Regions from separate parts of the Pseudarthrobacter sp. W1I19 genome, predicted to be linked through region 3. Evidence: riboswitches for the same ligand, from Rfam matches in the RefSeq annotation. Region 3 holds a riboswitch; each other region holds the start of a gene.
The links. Region 3 has a riboswitch for thiamine pyrophosphate ahead of thiC (phosphomethylpyrimidine synthase ThiC). Riboswitches for the same ligand answer to the same signal wherever they lie in the genome.
Positions count from the first base shown of each region.

Region 1: it holds a riboswitch for thiamine pyrophosphate, as region 3 does, so the genes downstream of both, QF038_RS06290 (FAD-dependent oxidoreductase) here and thiC (phosphomethylpyrimidine synthase ThiC) in region 3, are expected to answer to the same signal.
Region 2: it holds a riboswitch for thiamine pyrophosphate, as region 3 does, so the genes downstream of both, QF038_RS00530 (ECF transporter S component) here and thiC (phosphomethylpyrimidine synthase ThiC) in region 3, are expected to answer to the same signal.

Region 1 covers NZ_JAUSZR010000001.1:1,336,864-1,340,358, forward strand. The annotation lists gene QF038_RS06280 (RNB domain-containing ribonuclease) at 1-402, opposite strand, end outside; gene thiE (thiamine phosphate synthase) at 537-1,274, opposite strand; TPP riboswitch at 1,302-1,420, shown strand; gene QF038_RS06290 (FAD-dependent oxidoreductase) at 1,413-2,810, shown strand; gene thiS (sulfur carrier protein ThiS) at 2,807-3,043, shown strand; gene QF038_RS06300 (thiazole synthase) at 3,047-3,495, shown strand, end outside.
Region 2 covers NZ_JAUSZR010000001.1:118,011-121,505, reverse strand. The annotation lists gene QF038_RS00535 (ABC transporter ATP-binding protein) at 1-1,156, opposite strand, end outside; gene QF038_RS00530 (ECF transporter S component) at 1,156-1,779, opposite strand; TPP riboswitch at 1,839-1,979, opposite strand; gene QF038_RS00525 (heme-degrading domain-containing protein) at 2,053-2,595, shown strand; gene QF038_RS00520 (hypothetical protein) at 2,638-2,847, shown strand; gene QF038_RS00515 (DUF4383 domain-containing protein) at 2,928-3,440, shown strand.
Region 3 covers NZ_JAUSZR010000001.1:1,660,002-1,663,496, forward strand. The annotation lists gene QF038_RS07710 (alpha/beta fold hydrolase) at 1-516, shown strand, start outside; gene thiC (phosphomethylpyrimidine synthase ThiC) at 521-2,347, opposite strand; TPP riboswitch at 2,342-2,449, opposite strand; gene QF038_RS07720 (amidohydrolase family protein) at 2,532-3,495, shown strand, end outside.

The DNA of each region.
Region 1 (3,495 bases), 320 kb from region 3:
GCCGGCCTGTTCGCTGATGATTTCCGGATGCAGCGGGATCCGCCCGTCGGGGACGTAGAACGTCTGTCCGCGGCGCCTTGTTTCCGCGTCCAACGGTCCGCCGGGCATAACGAATGCGGGCACGTCGGCGATGGCATAGAGCACGTGGTACCCGTCGCCGTCGGGCTCGATGAACAGCGCCTGGTCCAGGTCGGTGGAGGAAGCGGGATCAATGGTGACGAACTCGACGGCGGTCAGGTCGTAGGCAGGCAGCTGCAGGGATTCCACGGCTGCTTTCGCATCAGCCACGGCGTCGTCAGGGTAGGCGCCGGGCAATTCCAGTTCGGTCCGCAGCGCACTGAGTGCCGCCTCGAGCGCGTTGTTGTGCTCGTGGACGTTGGGAGCCAGCCGATGGTGTGACACGAAAATCAGCCTAACTCGAATTCCGGCGATAATGCAGGCATCCGGGCCGGGAAGGGCGCGACGGTAAAAGCAGGGTAACGAGCGTCAGCAGACGGAATCGGCAGTGGGCCGCATCGCCAGTGGCCGGGGCAGCCTCAGGAACCGGGGGCATCCAGGGCCGCGAGGAGCGATGCGGCGGCGGCTGCCGGATCGTCGGCTTCCGTGATGGCCCGGACCACCACGATCCGGCGGGCGCCTGCTTCCACCACCTGCTCAACATTGCCGTGGTCAATGCCCCCGATGGCAAACCAGGGGACACCGCCGTCGGACTGTCCTTCCTGCCCCGCAGCACTGGCAGCCGCGGCGGCGTACTTCACCAGCTCAAGCCCGACGGCGGCCCGCCCTGGTTTGGTGGGCGTCGCCCACACGGGGCCCACGCAGAAGTAGTCCAGCCCCGCGGGCCCGGCGGCTGCCGCGAGGGCTGCGTCCACCTGCTTCGGTGCATGGCTGGACAGTCCGATGGCTGCATTGCCGTTGAGCAGGGTGCGCGCGGCAGCGAGGGGGAGGTCTTTCTGGCCGATGTGGAACACGGGCGCGCCGGACAGCACGGCGATGTCAGCCCTGTCATTGACAGCCCACAGCCGGCCGTGGCGCTCCGCGGTTTCCTTCAGCATGGCCAGGAGTTCCAGCTCCTCCGCGGCCTCGATGGTTTTGTCCCGGAGCTGGATGATGTCCACGCCGCCGGCAAAAGCGGCATCTACGAACTGCCCGAAATCGCCTCGGTCCTTGCGGGCATCCGTGCAGAGGTACAGGCGCGCGGAGCTGAGGCCGTTGCTGATTTTGGTGGTGCTGAGGACATCGGTGCCGGCGGCAGGAGTGTGGGACACATTCATGGGGGCAAGCCTAGTTCCTCTACACTTGCCTCGTACTGCGGGAGCCCGCGGCAGCTGTCACAAAGCGCCGGGCTGAGAGGGCGTCAGAGCCGACCGCTTGACCTGATCCGGCTAGTACCGGCGTAGGGAAGGAGACACATGGGCGCACTATCTGGCCGCGGCGCAACGGAACAACAGGCCGCGCGCGCCGGCGGCACCGTCCGGGCCGATGTCGCCGTGATTGGCGGCGGAGTGACCGGCCACGGCATCGCCTGGGAGGCACAACGCTCCGGACGTTCCGTGGTGCTCATCGACGACGCCCCGGGTTCCGGGGCCAGCTGGGCGGCCGCCGGAATGCTCGCCCCCGTCAGCGAACTGCACTACCAGGAGGAGGGCCTCCTGGAGCTGATGCTGGACAGCTCGACGCGGTGGCCCGCTTTTGTTGCCGGGCTACGGGCAGCATCCGGTGCTGATCCGGGATACATCACGACGCCGACCCTCGCCGTGGGTGCCGACGCCGCGGACCGCCGGGCGCTGATGGACCTGCGCGGAGTACAGCAGGCCAACGGACTCACCGTGGAACCGCTCACCGTCCGCGAAGCCCGCCGGAGGGAGCCACTTCTAAGCCCGGCCATCGCCTGCGCGCTGGACACCCCGGCCGATCACCAGGTGGACCCAAGGCTGCTGGTGGACTGCCTGCGGCGCGCGCTCGCCGGCCACCGCGGCCAAGGCAGCGGCAGCGACGCGAACGGGACCAGGGACGAGGGTGCCAACAGTGGGACCGGGGGCGATGGCACGGCTGTGGCCGGCGCCGCCGACGGCTACTCCGTGCCGGACAAAGCACGAGGGCTGCTGTGGCAGGACGGGGCTGTTGCCGGCGTGCAGTTGGCCGGTGGCGGAACCGTGCTGGCCGGCGAGACCGTAGTTGCAAACGGGCTGCAGGCGGCGGAACTGGAGTCCCTCCCGGAGGGTCTGCACCTTCCGCTGCGGCCCGTCTATGGGGACATCCTGCGGTTGGCAGTGCCCCGGCATTTGCAACCGTTGGTGGCGTCCACCGTCCGCGGACTGGTGCGCGGGGTCCCGGTGTACATCGTTCCCCGCCGGGACGGCACCGTGGTGATCGGGGCGACCCAGCGTGAAGACGCGCCCTCCGCGACCGACGCCGTTTCTGCCGGCGGCGCCTACCAACTCCTCCGCGACGCGCAGGTGCTGCTTCCCGCCGTCGCCGAACTCGAACTGCTCGAATGTACCGCCCGCGCCAGACCTGGAACCCCGGACAATGCCCCGCTGCTGGGGCGCGTGCCCACAACGGAGGGCGCGGGCCAGGCCGGCGGACACACCCCCGGGCTCATCATCGCCACCGGGTTCTTCCGGCACGGCGTCCACCTGACGCCGGCCGCAGCCGCCATCTGCCGGGACCTCCTGGACGGCCACGAGGACCCCCGCTGGGCGCCCTTCAACCCGGCCCGCTTCAGCGGGGTACCTGCACCCGCCGCACCTACCCGCTTCCCAACCGGCCACCCGAGCCACCAACCGCCCACAAAGGAAACAGTATGAACATCACCTTGAACGGAACCCCGCACCCAGTGCCGGATGGTGCTTCCATCACGCAGCTCGTCAGCCAGGTCACCGGCCGCCACCTCAGTGCGGACGGGCAGGCCACGGATGGCCAAAAGCTCGGTGTGGCCGTGGCACACAACGCACAGGTAGTGCCGCGCAGCCAGTGGTTTGCCACTGCGCTCGCGGACGGCGACGAGGTCGAACTCGTCACGGCCGTGCAGGGAGGCTGACCCATGGGCGGAACCATCACCACCTCAACCTCCCCGGCGCTGCAGGACCCGCTGGTCATTGACGGCGTCGAACTGGAATCCCGGCTCATCATGGGCACCGGCGGCGCCCCCAGCCTGGACGGCCTCGGCGCTGCGCTCCTCGCTTCCGGCACCAGCCTGACCACCGTGGCCATGCGCCGCTACTCGACCGCGGAATCAGGCTCGCTGTTCCAGCTGCTCGTGGACCACGGCATCCGGGTGCTGCCCAACACCGCCGGCTGCTTCACAGCCCGGGACGCCGTGCTCACGGCGGAACTGGCCCGTGAAGCGCTGGAAACCGACTGGGTGAAGCTGGAAGTCATTGCCGACGAACACACCCTCTTGCCGGACGCCGTGGAACTGGTGGACGCCACTGAGCAGCTCGTCAGCAGAGGCTTCAAGGTGTTCGCCTACACGAACGACGATCCTGTCCT
Region 2 (3,495 bases), 1.5 Mb from region 3:
CGGTCCCCACGCGTTCGATCAGCTGCTCCGCCTTCCACCGGTAAGGATCAATCCCGGCGCCCCGGCTCAGCGCCAGGGTGGCGGAGACCTTGCCGGCAACCGGCTCCAAAAGACCGGCAAGAGTCAGGGCAAAAGTCGATTTTCCTGCCCCGTTGGGACCCGTGATGGCGAGCGCCTGCCCGGCGCGGACCTGCGCGGAGATGCCCTGCTGCACGGGCACCGGGGGCAGCTTCCGGAACCCTTGTCGACGGGCACGGCCCCGCGAAACCGCCAGTTCCTCCGCGGCGAGGAGGAGATCACCGGTCCCGGGAACCGGGCTCTCCGTGCGCTGCCTGGTTTCCGGAACGTAACCCGGCACCCAAACTCCTGCGGAGATAAGCATGCTCCTGGCCTCGCTGAGCACCCGGTCCGGCGGCCCGTCCAGAAGTACGGCGGACTCCGTGGACGAACCGGGCTGCAGCACCACGATCCGGTCCACCAGGTCCTTCCACACGGACACCCGGTGCTCCACCACCACCAGGGTTGCCCCGGTTTTCTTCAGGCAGCGCGCCACGGCGTCGCGGACCTCCAGCACCCCGGCAGGGTCCAGGTTGGCTGTCGGCTCGTCGAGGAGGATCAACCCCGGCCGCATGGCAAGGATGCCCGCGAGCGCCAGCCGCTGCTTCTGCCCGCCGGACAGGGCCGACGTCGGGTGGTCCAGCGGCAGGTGGGACAGGCCGACGTCGTCCAGCGCCTCGTGAACACGAGTCCAAATTTTGTCGCGAGGTACGGCGAGGTTCTCGGCGCCAAAGGCGACGTCGTCACCCACCCGGGAGAGGACCACCTGCGTCTCCGGGTCCTGCTGCATCAGGCCGGCACGGCCGCGCTGCTCCCGGGGAGAGGCCCTGTCAACCAGCAGCGAACCGGACTCGTCGGATTCGCCTGCCTCGCCGTCGTCGTTAACATCGCCCAGGACTCCCGCCAAGGCATGGAGGAGGGTGGACTTGCCCGCGCCGGAGGGGCCGAGGAGGAGCACGCGCTCCCCTGGCTGGATGTCCAGGTCAAGGGCACGGACCGCAGGCTTGGCACGTCCGGCATGCCGCCAGCCCCAACCGCGGGCGCTGATGGCAGCCGGACGCACCGCAGCCGACGCCCGGTGATGGGAGGGAGCTGTCATCAGGAGAAGACTGGCTCCGTTGCTGCCTTCCGCGAGGCAAACGAGCCCAGGACTCCGGTCTTCGCCAGGCCGCGCGTGGCGATCCAGGACAGCGCACCGGCGATAACCGCTCCGGAAATGGCTGTGAAGATGATGTAGGCCAGCTTGTCGCCGCCGGAGTAGGCGATGTTCCAGCCCCACGGGGCGAAGGAGTCGTTCAGGCCGCAGAACAGGCCGGCGCCGGCACCGGCCAGCAGCGATACCGGCAGGTTGAACTTCCTGTACACGAAGATGGCGAAGATGATCTCTGCGCCCAGGCCCTGGACAAAGCCCGAGAACAGAACTGAGGCACCGTACTGCGACCCCATGAGGAGCTCGCCGGTGGCTGCGACGGTTTCGCAGAACAGCGCGGCGCCCGGCTTGCGGATGATGAGCATGCCCAGCACGGCGGGGATCATCCAGCCGCCGGCGATCAGGCCGGTCAGGGGCGGGTAGACGGCGTTCATGGGAGCTGAGACTGCGGCGGATCCCTGGGACCACGCCCAGAAAATGACGCCGCCCGCGACGGCGATCAAGGCCGCCACCACGATGTCCACGACGCGCCAAGACTTGCTGGTGGTCTTCTTTACTGCTGTTGTTGCCATGTGATCCTCCTGAGGAACAGGAGGGGAAAGCGCGGCAAGGGCACTGACTGCCGTTGCCGGACTTCGAGAACTCGACTCCCTTGCGCCGGTACTAACCGGATCAGGTTCGAGGGTCTGCGGCTGTCCGCACTCTCAGCGCCCACCTGCGGATCCTGGCATGGCCAGTGATGCCCGACGGCGGCGCTCCCCTGTCGTTGAATGATTCTGTAGGTAGATAAATTGCCCTGCTGGGCGTGGTCCAGTTTACACCGGCGGAGGGGTAGATTGTGGGCCATGACCGCCAATTTGCCGGATGTGACCGAGTTCGATCCCGATTCCGATGACACCCAGCCTGAAGGCTCCCTGCAGGCCCTCATCGCGCGGATTGAGGGAGAAATCCGCGAGCTCCAGTTCCCCCGGTTTTCCATCGACGACGCACTGAACCTTGGACTGCTGCTGGTGGAACTTGGCAAGGAGGACCAACTCCCCATCGCCATCGACATCACCAAGGGTGACCAGGTCCTGTTCCATGTAGCCCTGCCCGGAGCCACCCCGGACAACGAGCACTGGATCCGGGCCAAGCAGCGCACCGCCGCCCGCTACGAAGTGCCGTCCCTGCTGGTGGGGCTGCGCGGACGGCTCCGCGGCGGCAGGATCGAGGACCACGCCTGGTTCGACCAGAGCCGGTACGCGGCCCACGGGGGCTCCTTTCCGGTGTATGTCGCAGGGGTGGGCGCTGTGGCCACCGTGACTGTTTCGGGGCTTCCCCAGGTGCAGGACCACAACCTGGTGGTCCGGGCCCTGCGCGAAGTTCTTGGTTCCATGGGCGCTGACTAACGCCGTCCAGGCGGCAAAGTTTCGGCGGCGGGGAGGGGCATCGTGAGCAGTCCGTTGGGGGAAAACCAAGTGCGGGCTGCGGTGGACAAGGCAGAGGACGAGATGATCTACATTGGCCCCGACCATCCCTACTATCCCCTGCTCGCAGAACTTGTGGCCGCCGTCGGGAAGGCCTGGCAGCAGGGGTATGAACAGGGCCGCCACGGTGGGCACCACGCCAACCCTTACGCCTGGAACAGCCCAGAGGAGTGAACTCCGGGTAGAAAGCGTGCTTAGCTTTTATTAGTAATCATGCTTACTATGTTGTTCCCGGCTTTTGAGGAGTACAGCATATGGCGGTCAGCACCCGCGCCACCGAAGCGAGGACGGGCCTGCAGAAGGCCACACTTGCCACGGGCATCGTCTTCCTGCTGCTGGGGATTTTGGGATTCATTCCGGGCATTACCGCCAATTTCGATTCCCTGGGCCTCGCCGGACCCGGCTCTAAAGCAGAGCTGTTCGGCATTTTCCGAGTGTCAGTGCTGCATAATGCCGTCCACCTCGCATCCGGTATCGCGGCCCTGGTGATGGCCGGGACGCACCGGCAGGGGCGGAACTTCCTCATTTACGGGGGCGTCGCCTACCTCTTCCTTTGGCTGTACGGCCTGCTGATGGGCGATGACCTGCCGGCCAACTTCCTTCCCGAAAACAATGCGGACAACTGGCTGCACCTGGCATTGGGGCTGGCCATGATCGCCCTTGCCGTCCTGCTGTCGCCAAAGACCGTTCCCGCCACAAAGACCTTTCCCGCCAGCCCGGCCATGGACCGCCCGGTGCTGGACGCGGACGAGCACGACCAGACCTGAACGCCCACCGAACCCGCTGTCGAAGACGCAGCAGCGCCGCCCACCCAAAGGAGCA
Region 3 (3,495 bases):
GTCGTGGCACATTCCCAGGGTGCTGTCGCAGCGATGATGGCCGCCGTCGAACGCCCTGATCTCGTCTTTTCCCTGACGCTGGTGGAACCGGCATGCCTGTCGCTCACCGCCGAACTTCCGGCCACTGCGGCCCACATCGGCCTCATGCAGCCGCTCTTCGATGCGCGGAACCAGATGAGCGACCAGGACTTCCAGCGCGAGTTCGTCCGTCGCGTCTACGCCACCGACCTGCAACAGCCCGCCACGGTCGAGGAAAAGCGTTCCGCCAGGCGGCTCCGGCTGCAGGCCCCGGCCTGGGAAGCGCCGCTGCACATTGTCCCCGGCGTGCCCACCCTGGTCCTCACCGGCGGATGGGAGCCGCTCTACGAGGAGATCGCCGGGTACCTGCGGGAGACCGGCGCCCTGCACCGCACAGCGGCGGGAGGGCACCGGCCCCACGACTCCGCGGAGGGGGACCGCATCATCCGGTCCTTCATCCGGGACGTGGGCAGGGTGCAGGCACCCTGGGCGTCCTGAGGCGTCAGCTGCCGGAGGGGACGCTCAGCTCCGGAAGGTAGACCTTGCCGCCGGCCGCCAGGAATTCCTCGCTTTTCCCGCGCATGCCCGCCGCAGCATCGGCCAGTGCCGCCTGCGCCGCCGCTGAACCGTACTCATCCCGGATGTCCTGGCTGATCCGCATGGAGCAGAACTTGGGGCCGCACATGGAGCAGAAGTGGGCCGTCTTGGCCGGCTCGGCAGGCAGCGTTTCGTCATGGAAGGCCTCGGCCGTCACCGGGTCCAGGGACAACGCGAACTGATCGCGCCAGCGGAACTCGAACCGCGCCTTGGACAGGGCGTCATCGCGTTCGTGCGCGCCGGGGTGGCCTTTGGCGAGGTCTGCGGCATGGGCTGCGATCTTGTAGGTGATCACCCCGGTTTTGACGTCATCTTTGTTGGGCAGGCCCAGGTGTTCCTTCGGCGTGACATAGCACAGCATGGCGGTGCCGTAGCGGGCGATCTCGGTGGCGCCGATGGCCGAGGTGATGTGGTCATAGCCGGGGGCCACATCGGTGACCAGCGGCCCCAGCGTGTAGAACGGAGCACCCTTGCACAGTTCCTGCTGGCGCTCCACGTTTTCGCGGACCAAATGGAACGGGATGTGGCCGGGGCCTTCCACCATCACCTGCACGTCGTATTCCCAGGCCCGCTGGGTGAGCTCAGCCAGCGTGTCCAGTTCGGCGAACTGCGCGGCATCGTTGGCGTCCGCCGTCGCCCCAGGCCGCAGGCCGTCACCCAGGGAAAAGGCGACGTCGTACTTGGCGAAGATTTCGCAGAGCTCGTCAAAGTGCGTGTAGAGGAAGTTTTCCTGGTGGTGCGCCAGGCACCAGCCGGCCATGATTGAACCACCGCGGGACACGATGCCCGTTACGCGGTTGGCCGTCAGGGGCACGTACCGGAGAAGGACGCCGGCGTGGATGGTCATGTAGTCCACACCCTGTTCGCACTGCTCAATGACGGTGTCTCGGAAAATCTCCCACGTCAGTGCGTTCGCCTCCCCGTTGACCTTCTCCAGTGCCTGGTAGATGGGGACGGTTCCGATCGGCACCGGGGAGTTGCGGATGATCCATTCCCTCGTGGTGTGGATGTCGTCGCCGGTGGACAGGTCCATCACGGTGTCCGCGCCCCACTGGGTGGCCCACTGCAGTTTGTCCACTTCCTCGGCGATCGAACTGGTGACGGCCGAGTTGCCGATGTTCGCGTTGATCTTCACCAGGAACGCCTTGCCGATGATCATCGGCTCGGACTCCGGGTGGTTGATGTTGTTCGGAATGATGGCCCTGCCGGCAGCCACTTCACTGCGGACCAGCTCCACATCGCAGTTCTCCCGCAGTGCCACGAACCGCATTTCCGGGGTAATCACGCCCTGCCGTGCGTAGCGCATCTGCGTGACGGTTTTGCCGTCGACGGCGCGGCGGGGCACCGGCCGCCCGCCCTTCCACTCGGCGCTCGCCGCCCCGCGGCGGACGGCAGAGCGGCCGTCGTCGAGCAGGTTCCGCCCGCGTCCGCTGTAGGTTTCCGTGTCACCACGGGCTTCGATCCACTCCGCGCGGAACGGGGTGAGGCCGCGGACCGGATCACTGCCCGGACCGCCGGTGCGGTAGACCCGGAACGGCCCGTTGGGCTGGCCGTTCGGTGAATCCGCCAGCTCGATTTCCGTGACCGGCACCCGGATCCCGGCTGCCGCATCTTCGACAAACGCCAGGGAATGGGACTTCAGCGACTGCGTGACGGGTGGCTGGTCCTGGCCTCCGGACGGGCCATCGGCCTGAATTTGGGCAGGGTTAAGCTGTGCATTTGGTGTACTCAAGGAATACTCACTTCCTTCGCCGGCATTACCCGGACAGGTTCAACGGTCGCAGGCTGCGTCAGCCCGATCTCAGCCCCTGCAAGGGCACCCGTGTGGTCACCAAGAAGCTACCACAGCTGTTTCGAAAGGGCCGTGTCACATCCGGTGGTGCTAGCCTGTCCGGGCGGGAAAGCGAGGCAAATCCATGGCAGAGATCATCCAGTTCAACGGCGCCGTCCTGACCGGGCCGGACACCGAGGCACACGGGCTGTGGTCCGTGGACGGCAGGCTTACCTTCCGGCGGCCGGCGGCAGGACCGGACAGGATCCTGGACGGCTGGGTGCTGCCGGGATTCGTTGACGCCCACTGCCACATCGGCCTGGGAACCGGTGGCGCCGTTGACGGGGCGACGGCGGAAGAGCAGGCAAGGACCGACCTGAATGCGGGCACGCTGCTGGTCAGGGACGCGGGTTCCCCCGCAGATACCCGCTTCCTCCAGGACAGTCGCAGCGCGCCGGTGCTGATCCGCGCCGGCAGGCATGTCGCCCGGACCGGCAGGTACCTGCGGGGCTTCGCCGAGGAAGTTGAGCCCAGCGGCCTGGTGGAAGCTGTCCGGAAGCAGGCGCGCGACGGCGACGGCTGGGTCAAGCTCGTGGGGGACTGGATCGACCGCGGCGCCGGTGACCTGGCGCCGTCGTTCCCAGCCGCCGTCGTCAAGGACGCCGTCAAGGCTGTGCATGACGAAGGTGCCAGGATCACCGCGCACTGCTTCGCCGAAGAAACACTGGACCAGATGCTGGACGCGGACATCGACTGCATCGAACACGCCACCGGACTGCTGCCGCGGCACCTTCCGCGGTTCGTGGAGCAGGGCGTTGCCATGGTGCCCACCCTCATCAACATCGCCACTTTCCCGGACATCGCCGCGCAGGCGGAGCCCAAGTTCCCCCGGTACGCGGCCCATATGCGCGCCCTGTGGGAACGGCGCGCGGAGCGGGTGCTGGAGGCCTTCAACGCCGGAGTGAAGATTTACGCCGGGACGGATGCCGGCAGCGTCATCCGCCACGGCCGGATCGGTGATGAAATCCTGGCCCTTCACCATGCAGGCCTGCCTGTGGCCGCTGCCCTTGACGCGGCCTGTTGGGGCGCCCGGAAGTGGCTGGGCGCTG